Regions from separate parts of the Cytobacillus sp. OWB-43 genome, predicted to be linked through region 3. Evidence: riboswitches for the same ligand, from Rfam matches in the RefSeq annotation. Region 3 holds a riboswitch; each other region holds the start of a gene.
The links. Region 3 has a riboswitch for cobalamin ahead of U9M49_RS04410 (acyl-CoA dehydrogenase family protein). Riboswitches for the same ligand answer to the same signal wherever they lie in the genome.

Region 1: linked by a shared signal. The riboswitch ahead of metE (5-methyltetrahydropteroyltriglutamate--homocysteine S-methyltransferase) and the one ahead of U9M49_RS04410 (acyl-CoA dehydrogenase family protein) in region 3 are both predicted to bind cobalamin.
Region 2: linked by a shared signal. The riboswitch ahead of U9M49_RS17875 (ABC transporter substrate-binding protein) and the one ahead of U9M49_RS04410 (acyl-CoA dehydrogenase family protein) in region 3 are both predicted to bind cobalamin.
Region 4: linked by a shared signal. The riboswitch ahead of U9M49_RS13500 (hypothetical protein) and the one ahead of U9M49_RS04410 (acyl-CoA dehydrogenase family protein) in region 3 are both predicted to bind cobalamin.

The regions. Positions count from the first base shown of each region.
Region 1 covers NZ_JAYEFF010000005.1:37,506-41,217, forward strand. The annotation lists gene metE (5-methyltetrahydropteroyltriglutamate--homocysteine S-methyltransferase) at 1-2,152, opposite strand, end outside; cobalamin riboswitch at 2,300-2,480, opposite strand; SAM riboswitch class I at 2,534-2,646, opposite strand; gene U9M49_RS16905 (DNA-binding protein) at 2,721-3,008, opposite strand; partial or broken gene U9M49_RS16910 (glycosyltransferase family 2 protein) at 3,291-3,712, shown strand, end outside.
Region 2 covers NZ_JAYEFF010000005.1:222,699-226,410, reverse strand. The annotation lists gene U9M49_RS17880 (FecCD family ABC transporter permease) at 1-835, opposite strand, end outside; gene U9M49_RS17875 (ABC transporter substrate-binding protein) at 801-1,763, opposite strand; cobalamin riboswitch at 1,870-2,050, opposite strand; gene U9M49_RS17870 (hypothetical protein) at 2,104-2,883, opposite strand; gene mgtE (magnesium transporter) at 3,340-3,712, shown strand, end outside.
Region 3 covers NZ_JAYEFF010000001.1:889,546-893,257, forward strand. The annotation lists gene U9M49_RS04405 (NAD(P)-dependent oxidoreductase) at 1-168, opposite strand, end outside; gene U9M49_RS04410 (acyl-CoA dehydrogenase family protein) at 183-1,850, opposite strand; cobalamin riboswitch at 2,051-2,236, opposite strand; gene U9M49_RS04415 (YhgE/Pip domain-containing protein) at 2,519-3,712, opposite strand, start outside.
Region 4 covers NZ_JAYEFF010000003.1:164,904-168,615, reverse strand. The annotation lists gene mmgD (citrate synthase) at 1-985, opposite strand, end outside; gene U9M49_RS13500 (hypothetical protein) at 930-1,205, opposite strand; cobalamin riboswitch at 1,368-1,571, opposite strand; gene U9M49_RS13495 (MarR family winged helix-turn-helix transcriptional regulator) at 1,800-2,243, shown strand; gene U9M49_RS13490 (MFS transporter) at 2,260-3,471, shown strand; gene U9M49_RS13485 (hypothetical protein) at 3,531-3,712, opposite strand, start outside.

The DNA.
Region 1 (3,712 bases), on a different contig from region 3:
AGGCACGGTCGATGTTTTTCGTTAGTTCGTCGAGTTGTGGCACCCGAGGGCTGTGAATGTCATATACACCTAAGCCGATACCTTGTTCGTAGGTGCTTTCTTCAAATGAGTGAATGAGTTCGCCGTGGCTTCTTGATGTTTCAATGGAGATGACATCAGCGTCGAGTGCTTGAATGCTTGAGATAATGTCTTCGAAATCGGAGTAGCACATATGCGTATGAATTTGTGTTTCATTTCTGACAGAAGTGGTGGCTAGTCTAAAAGCATAAACAGCAGCGTTCAGATAATCTTCCCACTTCTCTTGTTTGAGTGGTAATCCTTCACGAATGGCTGGTTCGTCTACTTGAATCATCCGGATACCATTTGCTTCTAGTGCTTCTACTTCTTCTCGAAGGGCAAGGGCAATTTGGTTTGCGACTTCGTAACGAGGGATATCGTCGCGGACAAATGACCAGTTTAAAATCGTAATCGGACCAGTGAGCATACCTTTTACCGGGTGATCTGTTAAGGACTGGGCATAGACTGTTTCTGCAACTGTCATTGGCTGTTCAAATGAGACATCTCCATAAATGAGTGGTGGTTTGACACAACGAGAGCCATAAGACTGCACCCAACCGAATTTTGTGAATTGGAATCCGGCTAATTTTTCACCGAAGTATTCGACCATATCTGTGCGCTCGAATTCGCCATGAACAAACACATCAAGGCCTAGCTCTTCTTGAATATCAATCCACTTTTTAATTTCCGTTTTGATATATGTTTGATAGTCAGTAGCAGTTAACTCTCCTTTACGCCATTTTAAACGATTTCTTCTCACTTCCTGTGTTTGTGGGAAGCTTCCAATCGTTGTTGTAGGTAGGAGTGGTAGTTGGAAGGCTATTTTTTGTGTTGCTTGACGAACAGAATAAGGTGCTTCGCGCTCTGCTAGTGATGATGGTAAGTTTTGAATGGCTGTTTGTACTTGTTGATTGTTTCTAATAGAAGATTGATTTAGCACCTCGATAGCAGTTCGTCTCTCGTTTATCTCATCTTGGATTTGCTCTTTTCCTTCTCTTATTCCTTTCGTTAGCACTACGATTTCTTGTAATTTTTCATCAGCAAAGGCGAGTGCGGTCTTTAATGTATGATCTAGTGTTTCTTCAATTTTGACTGTAACGGGTACATGCAATAAGCTGGATGAAGGCTGGATGATTAAGCGATCTTTCGGAACAATTGCTGTAATTTTTTCTAGAAGAGAGAGCTTATTATCAAGTTTGGCGCCCCAGATATTACGGCCATCGATGAGACCTGCAGCTAATACTTTATCACTTGGGAAGCCGAATTTTTGTAAAGAAGCGAGGTTTTGACCTGCATCATGGACAAAATCAAGGCCGATCGCTTGCACAGGTAATGAGGTAACAGCTTCAAAATGAGTGATGCTTTCAAAATACGTTTGTAAAATGATATTTATCTGTGGTGCTGCCTGGTGTAATGTTTGGTAAACTGCTTGATAGAGTGAGATGTCTTCTTCTGTGAGGGTAGTTGCTAAAATAGGTTCATCGATTTGTACCCACAAGGCACCTTCTTGCTGTAATTCTTTTAAAATTTGTGCATAAAGAGGAACGAATTGATTGACGATTGATTTGAATTCACTTTCTTTATAGCCCTTTGATAATTTCACAAACGTAATCGGGCCCAAGATAACCGGTTTCCCGTCGATTTCAAGCTTCTCTTTTCCTTCTTTATAAAAGGCAAGTGGCCGGTTTTCAGCAAGTGTTGGCGTGAGGTTGTTGAGTTCTGGCACGATGTAGTGATAGTTTGTGTTAAACCATTTGGTCATTTCAGCTGCCACGGCATCTTTGTTCCCTCTGGCAATATCAAAATACGTTTCGATATCAACCTTCCCACCTCTGTATGTAAAACGCTCAGGAACAAGTCCAAACATCACAGCTGTATCAAGGACATGATCATACAGTGTGAAATCGCCAACCGGGATGAGATCAACGCCAAGTTGTTTTTGTTTCTCGAGAGAGGATAAACGAATGACTTCCATTTGTTGCAGAAAAGTCTCTTTATTCAACTTACCACTCCAAAATTGTTCTAGAGCTTTCTTCCACTCCCGCTTCTCGCCAATTCTTGGATAACCTACATTTGAGCTTTTTACTTCAGTCAATTTAAACACTCCTTTAGATTGTATTTTCTCAACAAAAAATCTCTCTATTTATTATTAAATGAGAGATTCATACGCAATATTAACTAGAGTTGAGACCATTTGATTTGCTCAACACGTATTCATCACTCCTCTCTATGCATCCGTAGAGTCTAAGTGCAAACAACAGACAGGTCTCCTGACTTCGGATTATCGCTCGTTATCCCTTCCCATTTCTATTATGAAATAGTGGTCAATGATAAGTCGCTCTCCTTCACAGTGGCGGGACCGTGCCGGCATTCCACCGGGCTTCCCTTTTAAGCAATCATGCATCTGTTGCCTTTGTTATTAAGTTTTGAAAATACAAAAGACCTCTCTAATTAAAAATAGAGAGGTCTTTATCCTCTCTTATTTGCCAAAGCTATTACACTTTGCAGGAATTAGCACCTTTTTAACAAATAATTGTTAAAGGTTGCTGGGTTTCATCGGGCCAGTCCCTCCACCTCTCTGAATAAGAGAATTACATATTTATAATATTTTGAATTTTACAGATAGATTAGCATAATAAATGGAAGCTGTCAAAATAAATTCTTCATGAGTGATATATATCATCAGATTCAAGCCACTTGCGAAATTTATGTAGATGGTAATAATGCTTGCCATTAAGAATGACTTTTGGTGCGTGAGGATGCTTCTGTAATAGATCCTTCATGTCAGCTTCACTTAAATAAAAGTAAAGATGAAGGTGGCTTTGCTCCACAAGTAAATGATTCATATTACCTTCATTTTTACTACTAAATTGCTTCAACCCATTGCCTATGAAATAGCCAAGTAATGCTAAACCGGCGGCAATCCAAATAAAATTCAACTCGAATTCCAATTTGTACTCCCCCTTAAATACATATATATCTACTTTAACATCTCCTAACGAATAGTAATAATATATTTTTTAGTGCCGAATCGGATCAATGCCCCCATAATTAAACCAATCTACCCTGTCTATCGCACCATCTTTCATAGATTGTATACTTGTCCGAGAACAAAATTGGCCAAGCTGTATATATTGATATTACTTAGTGTTTTTCTCGGGTTTGTGATGGAAAAGGCTATAGTTAGCACAAAGGAGACTATTAATTTTGCTGAAGGAGAGAAGTGAAGTGTTATGAATCTATCTGTTATTATTCCCATTCAGAATGAAGAATCTACGTTGTCAGCCGTTTTAGAAGAGTTAGTGAAGATTGAGCCATATGAAATCATCGCTGTTTTGAATGGTTCAACAGATGGATCGGAGAAAATAGCGGAAGCATTTGAATGTAGAAAGCTTGTTTATAAAGAACCTCTAGGGGTGGATATTGGACGAGCAATTGGTGCAAGGGAGGCAAAAGGAGATACGCTTCTTTTTATTGATGGTGATATTGTCGTTAGAGCACAGGAGCTACAAGCACTGCTTGATGGCATTCAGGATGGGGCTGATATTGCCCTAAATGATTTAAGCTGGACAATGAAGCGCCCCATTAGACCACATCCGACAGCAGTATCAAAGTTCTCTCTTAATCATTTTTTAGGTAAAGGTGAGTTATCCGT
Region 2 (3,712 bases), on a different contig from region 3:
CGACAAATCCGATTGTACCTGACACTGCTACAGCGGCACCAGTTAAAATCGATCCGGCAATTAAGACCATCATCTTACGTTTCTGTACATTCACCCCGATATGACGAGCTCTTTCTTCGCCGAATGACATCGCATTTAATTCCTTGCTATTGGCAATGAGCATCGCAGAACCAATGATAAAGAAAGGAAGGATGATTTGAACATAGTCCCAACCTCTCATCGATACGCTTCCTAACAACCACCCAATAATCTGTCTCAGTTCATCCCCGGTTAAAGCAATCATTAAGGAAATAAATGCACCTAGAAAAGAACTGAAGATAATACCGGTTAAAATGATTGTCTCTACTCTCATGCCACGATCAATTTGTCGCGCAAAGAAAAGGACAACAATTATCGTTAGAAAAGCTGTTGTAATACTAAATAACGGTAAAGTAAAGGTGCCAACAAACGGAATGGATAAACCGAGAAAGATCGTTAATACAGCACCAACAGAAGCTCCTGAAGACACCCCCAATGTATAAGGGTCTGCTAAAGGGTTCCTTAATAAACCTTGAAAGGCAGCACCTGCTATTGCAAGTGATGCCCCGACGAAGCCCGCCAATACTACTCTAGGCAAGCGAATATTCATAACAATATTACTATGCATTGGATTAACATCATTACTTATCGGTAAACGTAAGATTTCCGCTCCAATGATATTGAATATATCTAACGGTAGCACTGAAACAGTCCCTATAGAAATCCCCATCATCATTGCTACACATAAGAAAACGAACGCACAGAGATAAGCAACACCTCTATTATTTAAATACTTCTGGGTAAATCGCTTTTGCAAGCTCCTCTACTCCTTCTACAAGTCTAGGACCTGTACGAGTTACCTTATCAGAGTGCACATCATAGACTTGCTTCTCTTTAACGGCTGTTACATCTTGCCAACCTTCTCGACTTAAAAGGGTTTCTACCGCATTTTCCGTATAATACCCGTATGTAGTGATAATCACATCAGGATTTTTTTCGATGACAGCTTCCTCGTCAATTTGTGGCCACCCTTCTTCTTCAATTACATTTTCCGCTTGGATTAAATTGAGCATATCATCAATAAATGTTTTTTGACCGGCAGTATATAAAGAAGGAGCTGCAGAGATTTCTACAAAGACAGATTTTTTCTCTTCAACAGACTTTGCTTTTTCTTCAATTTCTGCCAAACGGGTTTTCATTTCCTCAACTGTTTGATTTGCTTCTTCTGTTGCTCCTGTTGCTTTACCAATCATTTCTATGGAATCATATACTTCTTCAAAATTCTGTGCATCATTGACAATAAGAACAGGAATACCAGCATCTCTTAATTGATCTAAGCCTTCAGTACTATTATGCGCTCCTGAATTATGTGCTAATACAACATCTGGATTTAAAGCAATAATTGCTTCTACATTAAATTCTTGTCCACCGATTTTTTCAATATCAGCTACTTCTTCTGGATAATTATCAAAATCAGATACACCGACTACCTTCTCACCTAACCCTAATTCGAAAGCGATTTCAGTATTACTCGGGATTAATGAAACAATCGCTTCTGGTTCCTCTTCAATCACCACTTCTTGATCCGCAGCATCCGTTAATGTTACAGGAAAAGCGCTAGTTTCAGTACTCTCTTCAACCTTCTCTTCTCCATCTTTTTTCGGTTCAGCTGTGTCATTCCCACATCCAGCAAGAATACCTGCTGATAGTAGAATCGAGACTAAAAATAAATACCATTTCTTCATGATTGACCCTCCTTAAAATATAAAACATCCCCATTAGTAGGAGATGTTTGGAAGGAATAATCACGACAAAGAAGCCTTACCAAACACCCCCTATCCTCGTAGGTTACAGTGTTTATGGAAGATAGGCAGGTTTCCTGGCTTATGGTTTATAATCAAAGGCTCCTCCTATACAACATATATAGGAGTTTTCTTTGTTTATTAACCAGTTACAGTGGCGGGACCGCATTGGTTTTACACCAATTTCCCCTATTAAGTCAAAAATTGACACCTATTTCCTTAAATCTACAATTTTCTGTCGATTTTATTATACCTTATCATATTTTGTGGTGCATTATTATTTTTATGAATCAGTTACTTGCCATTCTTTCAGTTTTTTATCAAAAACCAATCTCGCGTCTGGAGTGGCTTCCTTCCTCATTGCTTCGAACTCATCATACATATCATCCATATTAGCGAAATCTCCAACTGTCCAGAGCGGTATATTAATTTTTGTACGTGTCTGCTCACTCTGTTCAAAAGAAATTACCAGGCCTTCCTTCATTAAATTTCTTAATGCCATTAACGCGCCTTCTGGAACTTGCGGATATGTTTTTTTCTTTTTTAGGCCTAATAAAGATTTTTCTACTTTTAAATGCTCCATCTTCATAGCAGCAACGTCGCCAAGCATTTTGTAAAAGTCCTGCCAGTCTCGGTAATAGACCTTATTTAACCAACCGTCATCATGCGCTAAATAACAATAACGATTGCTTAAATGGTTATAGAAAGGTTTCTTTAAATGCTCCTTTACATGACTAAGATATAGGAGCTCAGCAATTGCTTGAGCAGGCAATTCATTTAACGATTCTTCCTCCTCGAAATCTATCCAGCAAAAATCACCATAACTATAAACATCTTCGTTTATTAGTGCTGGCAGGTCTTCATGAGCCACCCAATCAAACATGGTATGTACATTCAGTTCCCCATTATCATACTGATGCTTCACTAATAGAAGATGCCCTGTCCTGTTCTGTAATGATTGCATAAACTCAGAAAATTCAATTCCATAAGAAATAACGGACTGGTCCTTTTCGTTTAATAAGATATAGATGAGATCTCGAACACTATGATTTTTCTTTCGCAATTTAGAAACCTCCGAACTGAAAATAGAAAGACGAAGAGCAAATTCAATAGTACCACCTTAGTTATTACCCTCATACCACACACAATTTCGTTTTACTGCAATAATTTATACTAACTACATGTAAATCATAAACAACCGATACAATGCGTCATTTCATCCATTTCATTTTAGCAAAGATAAGGAAATACGATTATTAAAAAAACATTACAAAATAACTATTTCAATTCCTGAGTTTTGTTCATACCCTAAAAAAACCTTTTTATATCAAACCAATGATAACAATCCACTTCTAACACATACTATGAAAATAACTAATGGATTAGCATACAATCTTAACTTTTAAATCATACATTACTTTAAGAAATCATGATTTTCCCAGTAAAAGAATGGTAAGATAAGCATATAATCTCCGTTTACAATTTAAGGTATATCCTCGGTTGAAAGGACTTGAGCTTTATGATTCAGACGATGACAGAAAACCAAATCGCTTTATTGATCATCAAAGCATTAAAAGATAATAAACAAAAAGAATTTAACAGGATTTTAGATGAACTGCAACCGTATGATATTGCTCAAGCTTATGATCATCTGCCTGAAAAGCATAAGAAGCGCTTCTTATTATTTATGACTGCTGACCGCCTTGCCCAGTTGCTAGAGGAATTGAATAAAGACATGCAGCTTGAGGTTTTAAATAAATTAGAAAATGAGAAAACAGGAAAAGTCTTGGATCTAATGGACAATGACGACCTCGCCCTTTTACTTCATGATATGTCAGCTGAGAAAATAGAAGGTCTCCTTGCCGGTATGAAACAAAGTGAATCTCGCATCA
Region 3 (3,712 bases):
TATGATATTATTGATAGATAATCCAATCACACCTCCTGACCTTAGCAATGCCGCTTCAGCATCTTTGTTAAGGTCGACACCGTACACTTCATTGCCTTCTGATAATAAGCTTTGCGCCATCGGTAAACCCATATTCCCTAAACCAATAAAACCGATTTTCTCACCCATCATTTTAGCTCCCTTCATTTCAGTAATTTTGGTTGATCAATAAGTATTTGTGCTAATTGCCTTTTTTTCAATAACAGATTGCTGTAGAGTGGGATTTGGTAATTTTCAATGTTTGCGAAAGCAACGAATCGTTCTTTTTCATCAAGTATCGCTGCTGAAATCAGGCTAATCGTTTGTTGTTTCAAATATTGAAAGCATTGTTCGCATATAATATCAGTCGCTAAATCTTTCCACTTTTGAATTTGTTTTCGATGTTGCAGTTTTGACGTCCGCATATAAGTCGCTTCCATTGTATATAATTCTGTGATGATATTAGCTAAAAGACGTGCATACTGCTGTTCTCTATTAATATCAATCTTTGCATTTGAAACCGCTTCCAAAGACAGCGATAACAGTTCTTTTCCTAACTCAATAAATTGGCTGTTTCTATCTCGGTGTAATGGTGTCGGGGTATTGATTGTGATACCTTTAGATGAGTGTTTGTGAAGTAAGTTTTTTGCTATGGTTAAGCGATTGATTTCGTTTGTTCCTTCAAAGATACGACTGATTCGAGCATCCCTATATAGTCGCTCAACATCGTAATCTCTCATATAACCGTATCCACCGTGAATTTGAACGGCCTCATCTGTTACATGCCCAAGCATTTCAGAGCATCGTACTTTGTTTATGGCACATTCCATTGCGAATGCTTTTAAAGAGGTGATTCCTTCATCCGTTGGAGCTTGATCAATCATATCTGCTGTGCGATAAGCGGCACTTTCACTTGCATAAATAGATGTCACCATTTCAGCTAATTTTTCTTGTATCAACGTAAATTCAACCAGCGCTCTATCAAATTGTTGTCTCTCTTTCGCATAGCTAAGAGAAAAGTTGAAGGCTTGTTTAGCTGTGCCAATATTCGAGAAAGCTAGCTTCAATCTAGCTAGATTTAATATATTCATGGCAACTTGATGACCGTTTCCTTTTTCTCCTAGTATATTAGCGGATGGCACAACGACATCTTCCAATATAAGAGTAGCTGTTGATGATCCATGAATACCCATCTTTTCTTCTTCTGCACCAATAGATACGCCTGCTGTGTTTTTTTCAACAATAAAAGCAGTCATCCTGTCATTTGTTTGGCAAAACACAACAAACACATTTGCTATGTGAGCATTGGTAATCCATTGTTTTTCCCCATTTATTATCCAACTATCACTCTTGCTGTTGTAAATAGCTCTTGTTTTAGGTGAAAGTGCGTCTGATCCAGCTCCTGCTTCCGTTAAGGCATAAGCACCAATCCAATCCCCAGAGATGAGTTGTGGTAAATACTTTTGTTTTTGTGCTTCTGAACCAAAATAAACATACGGTAATGTGCCAACACCTACATGAATATTATAGGAAACACTAAAAGCCCCACCGTATCCTATCTTTTCAGCAATAAGCCCGGATAATTTTTTACCAAGTGCAAACCCGCCATAATCTTCAGGTACATCAATAGCAAGTAGACCAAGTTCCCCTGATTTTTTAAACAGATTCTTAGCCACTTCATAGTTCTTATTTTCTAATGAATCCATTTGGGGCAACACATCATTCTTAATAAATAATTCTGCCGTTTGTGCAATGAGTTGTTCCTCTTCAAGAAAATCTTCAGGAGAAAAAATATCTCCCTTTTCTTCTAGCGTTTTTTTTAGCTTCGCCATCGTGCACTCCCTTTACATCTTTCTATCTCCTTTGATTGAGCGCTTGCTCAAATCAGTAGTAAGAAGCAAACCTCCTTCAAACAAAAAACAACTCCTATTAAAAGAAGTTGTTAAGTAACGAGTGGACAAACAAATAAACATGTGTAGTGTTATATACATGTTCTTCTATCCGCACTTAACACCCCCTATCCGCGTAGGTAATGATGTTGGCTAAAACAGGCAGGTCTCCTGGCTTATGGTCGTGGCGGATTTGCTCCTTCCCCATTCAATAATGAATAAGTGGTTATGTACAATCCGCTCGCAAATACAGTTGCGGGACAGCACCGGAGTCTAACCGGTTTCCCTTTTAAGCTTGATGAACAAGCACCTGTTTATTTAGCTTATTTAGTTTTCACACTAACAATATATCAATTTTTCGGAAAATTTACAATTTATTTTTTAGAATATGTATTCTCAGCTTAAAACGATGAAAAAGTTAGGCTCTTTATCATTTTTCTTCCAACCACAATATAAGCTAGATTCATTGATTGAATCCACTCCTACAACCCGAGTAGAAGAAGGTCAAATTCTTCATTTTGACCTCGTTTTATGTAACATGAAAGGTTAAATAAATTTACCCCCTAAAAGAGAAACACGCCTCCTAGATTGCAGAGGCGTGTTTTTCAAGTTTACTTAAATAAGTTAAGAAGTTTCTCGAAGAATCCTACTTTATCTTTTGTTTCTTTAACATCTTCTTTGTTATCTTTTATTTTAATCTTATCTGTTTGAATGACAAATTGGACTAGTTCCAACTTATCATTATTTTTATCTGATACAAAAGAAATTGGCTCATAATCAGATTTATCATATTGCGATATCATTTCATCAACTTCTTTTGTCACCTCATCAGGAATGCCTTTAGTTGCATCATGTAATTGTCCAGTTCCATTATGAAGCGAGCTAGCTCCTTTCGTTAGTTGCTCAGCTCCAGATAGAGAACCGCTAATTCCTTCATGGATGTCATTATATGATGTACTTAATTCAGAAACACCGCCTGTATAAGCAAGTAACCCTTGGTGGAATTGATTATAGTTAGATACCATTTCTTCAACACCAGATGTCAATTGTTTTAAACCTTCATCAATGTCAATTTGAAGAATAGATTCATCTATATTAGATGATATTGCACGGAGGTTACCTGCTGCTTCTCTCATTGATTGACTAAAGGTTGATAGAGGTTCAACCATGTCTGTAAGGTTATCTTTGGCTAGTAGTAGAACTTCTTGAGCAACTTTTGTCCCTCTATAGGTTTCTACCAATTGATCAATTACCTCTTTATCCGCATTACTTTCATATAATTTATTTATCTCTTTATCTGAAATTTGGTTATCTGGTATCTGCTCCAGAGCACGGTTGATTTGTGTTTTTACCTCATTGTAATTAACAACTACTTGGTCTACATCATTAGCTGCTTGTTCTAGATTATCCGTCACCTCAGGCAGATCGATTGTTACATTCTCGAGTTCCCCAATACCACTCACGCCACTGGCTTGTTTAATCTCATCTTTAATCAATGATAAAGTATTATTTATTTGTGCTGATCCTTCAGTTAATCGGTCACCAGACTGACTTAATTCATTTAGTCCTTTTTTATATTGTGCAGACCCACCCTCTAATGACCGTAAGCCTGATGAAAGTTCATTCATTCCTATTTCTAAGTCTCCGACACCATGATGAATGTCACCAATTGCCTCAGTTAATGAGTGAAATTCACTCGTCAATTCTTCAGTATCTGGGCTATCAATGGCAAGTGAAGCAGGTAAAGCAGATATTTGCACACCTTCTGTTTCAAAATGATTTGTTTCTGCCTCAATCGTAAATAC
Region 4 (3,712 bases), on a different contig from region 3:
TAGGAATTCCTAACATGCCATATACCGGTGCGGCATAATAATCTAAATTAGGGTATAGCCCTTTCTCAACTTCCATGATTCTTTCTCCTGCTTCACATTTTCGAAGCAACGAATCATCTCCATTTTGTATGGATAACTCCTGTAGAGCTTCCTTCATCATTAATGCTCTTGGGTCCATTTTTTTCATATAAACTCTATGACCAAAGCCCATAATCTTTTCTTTTTTAAATAGTTTTTTATAGAAGAGACCTTCCAAGCCAGCGACACTTTCCGCTTCATTCAACATGTACATAACCGCTTCATTTGCACCGCCATGCAAGCTACCTTTTAAACTTGCAACTGCGCCCGTTAACGCTCCAAATAGATCGGATTGCGTGGAAGCAATTACTCTTGCTGCAAATGTTGAGTTTGGCATTTCATGTTCACTATATAAAAGTAATGATTGGTCAAATACTCTTTCTTCTAAATCGGAAGGTACTCTACCAGTTAACATATAGAAAAAGTTGGCACTATATGATAGGGTTTTATCCGGTTCAATTCTCTCCAGACCTTGTAATATACGATAACTGTTAGCTACAATTGTCGGAACTCCGCCAAGTAGACGATAAGCTCTTTCCTTATTTGCTTGCTTCGACCTATCTTCTAAGGTCGTATCATACCCAGCCAAGCTTGAGATGCCAGTGCGGAGCCCATCCATTGGATGTGTTCCTTTTGGTAAATGAGTAAAAACCTCCATTACGGCCGTCGGTATTTCATAATAGGACTTTAACGTATTAGCTAATGAATTTTTTTCCTCGTCTGTTGGTAATTGATCTTCTAGAAGTAAATGGATAATATCTAAATAGCTTTTCGTTTTTGAAAGTTGAATTAAGTCATAACCTTTTATGACAATCTCTCCATGAACAGTATCTAAAAATGAGATGCTGGTCTCAGAAGCTATGATTCCCTCTAACCCTGGTATATACTTCTCCTCCATGCTCACAATCATTTTCCTCCCATCCAATTACATCGTGCCTGACAATGCTGTAAGCCCTTTCAGCATTCCTTAAATATATTTGGATCTTCTCTTCTTCTACAGAGAGTGTTCGGATGTCTTCTTTATACTGATCTAATACTCTTTTTAAACTATAACTCTCAGCAGAATAGCTGTTCATCATGATCGTTGATTTCATTATGTTCACATAATAAGGAACGGTTCCAAACAAAGCTTTTTCCTCCGTTCTTGCTCACCTTTTTACCATATCAATCCATTAAAAAAACAACTTCTAGAAAGAAGTTGTTAAGTTCAAACGAATACTAAAATAAACATGCGACCTTGGCATGTATTCATTACCCGTACTTAACACCTCCTATATCCACGTAGGAATTGATGTTTACACTAAACAGGCAGGTCTCCTGGCTTATGGTCAACATGATACGAAACCTTCCCATCTCCAATTTTAGGAAACAGTGGTATCTTTCATATCACTCGCAAATACAGTTGCGGGACAGCGACGGAATCCAACCGTACTTCCCTTTTAAGTAAATAGACAAGCGAGCATTCTATTTACACCTATTTTTGAAAATATTCAATTGTTCTATTTAAATATATCAATATTTTAGAAAATTGACAATTATTTTCTTAATCGCACTACTTTTCACTTTAAAATTAACACTTTTTATTATAACAATTTAAATGTCGCCTACAAACATATCTTAAAAGAAATACAATTTTAACATAACATTTACCATTTTACAGAAAAAAATCTATCGCCCATAGACAGACAAGACGGCTTTTTGTTATAGTATATTAGTTACCATTGATAACTATTTTAAATGAGGTGAATATTATTATTGCTAGCCAAAGGTTCTTTCATCACTTTATGATGCTTTATCGCCCTTTTGAGAATAGACTGAACAGCTTATTAACGAAACATCAATTACAACGGGCACAGTGGACAATCCTTTATTATCTCTACCATTTTGGTCCAACAACTTTAGTAGAGATTGCTGCATATCAAGGTGTCGAAAAGCCAACAGTTACGAGGACCATAAATCAGCTTGAGGAATATGGATATGTAGAAAAAATCCCAAGCATGGATAAACGTGAAAAGAAAATGAAAATAACGAACGAAGGTGAACGCATATACAAAAAAATCCGCATTCCGATTGATCAGTTCGAAATGGAAATATTAGAGGGAATCACACCTGAGGAACAAGAAGAATGTATTCGTATTTTTGATAGTATTAAAAGCAATTTGTAAGGAGGAAGAAAAGAATATGAGTTCAACAAAAGAAAAATTATGGACCAAGGACTTTATCACCGTTTCTTCCGTAAACTTTTTTCTAACATTAGTGTTTTATTTATTAATGGTTACGATTGCGGTGTATGCCGTTGAAGCACATCATGCGACCGCCAGCCAAGCTGGCTTAGTTACTGGCATATTTATTATAGGAACATTGGTAGGAAGATTGTTTATCGGTAAATATATTGATCGTATTGGACGGAAGAAGACTTTAATCATTGGCTTACTATTATTTAGTTTATCAACAAGTCTTTATTTTATTGAAATTGATGTCAATTTCTTACTTATTACCCGCTTTATCCACGGTTTAACATTAGGGATGGCAAGTACAGCAAGTGGTACAATTGTCGCTTCAGTTATACCGCAAACAAGGAAAGGTGAAGGAATCGGCTATTTTAGTATGAGTAATACTTTAGCGACAGCAATAGGACCTTTTATCGGTATGTTAATGAGTCAATACACAACTTTTCATACGATTTTCATTTTTTGTTTGATTCTTGGTATTATTGGCCTACTTATCGGGTTAACTGTGAATGTGAAAGAGTTAACTGAAGATCAAAAAGCTCAATTTCAATCATCTGTTTTTCAATTATCTAGCTTTATTGAACCAAAGGCACTTCCAATTGCACTCGTCACATTAACAGTCGCATTTTGTTATTCAAGCGTCTTGTCTTTTATTAACTTTTATGCAATTGAAAAGGACTTAGTAAATGCTGCTAGCTTTTTCTTCTTTGTCTATGCCATCGCTGTCTTACTATCCCGTCCTTTCACTGGTAAATTAATGGACAGCAAAGGGGCAAATTACGTGATGTATCCAGCGTTCATTTTATTTGGAGTAGGTCTATTCTTACTTAGTAATTCATCAAATGGTGTTATGTTATTAGTGGCGGGGGCTTTGATTGGCTTAGGCTTTGGTAATATGCAGTCTTGTACACAAGCGATTGCGGTCAAATTAACGCCATCCCATCGCATGGGGCTAGCTACTTCCACCTTCTTTATCTTTCTCGATGGTGGTTTAGGTTTTGGACCCTATTTATTAGGTTTACTGATTCCTATAACTGGCTACAGTATGTTATACATTTACATGGGGATAGTGTCGATTGCTTCAATTATTCTTTACTTTTTAGTTTATGGACGAACCGAACATAATGGGAGTAAACAGACACATCAAACAGCATCAATGTAAAATAAGGTCTGCTATAATGAAAGAAGAGACTCCACGTAATGGAAGTCTCTTCTTTCTAATTAAAATGGTTTATTCGGTTCATATGTCGGTTGTTGATTCGTCACTTCATACTCATAACTTTTCTCCATTGCTGCTTGTACTTCTTCTGACTGTTCTAATTCTGTATCCATTTGATTGTATTGTTGAGCTTCATTTTGAGCAGCAATAATTTTCTCATCCACTTGATTATCATACTTTTTTT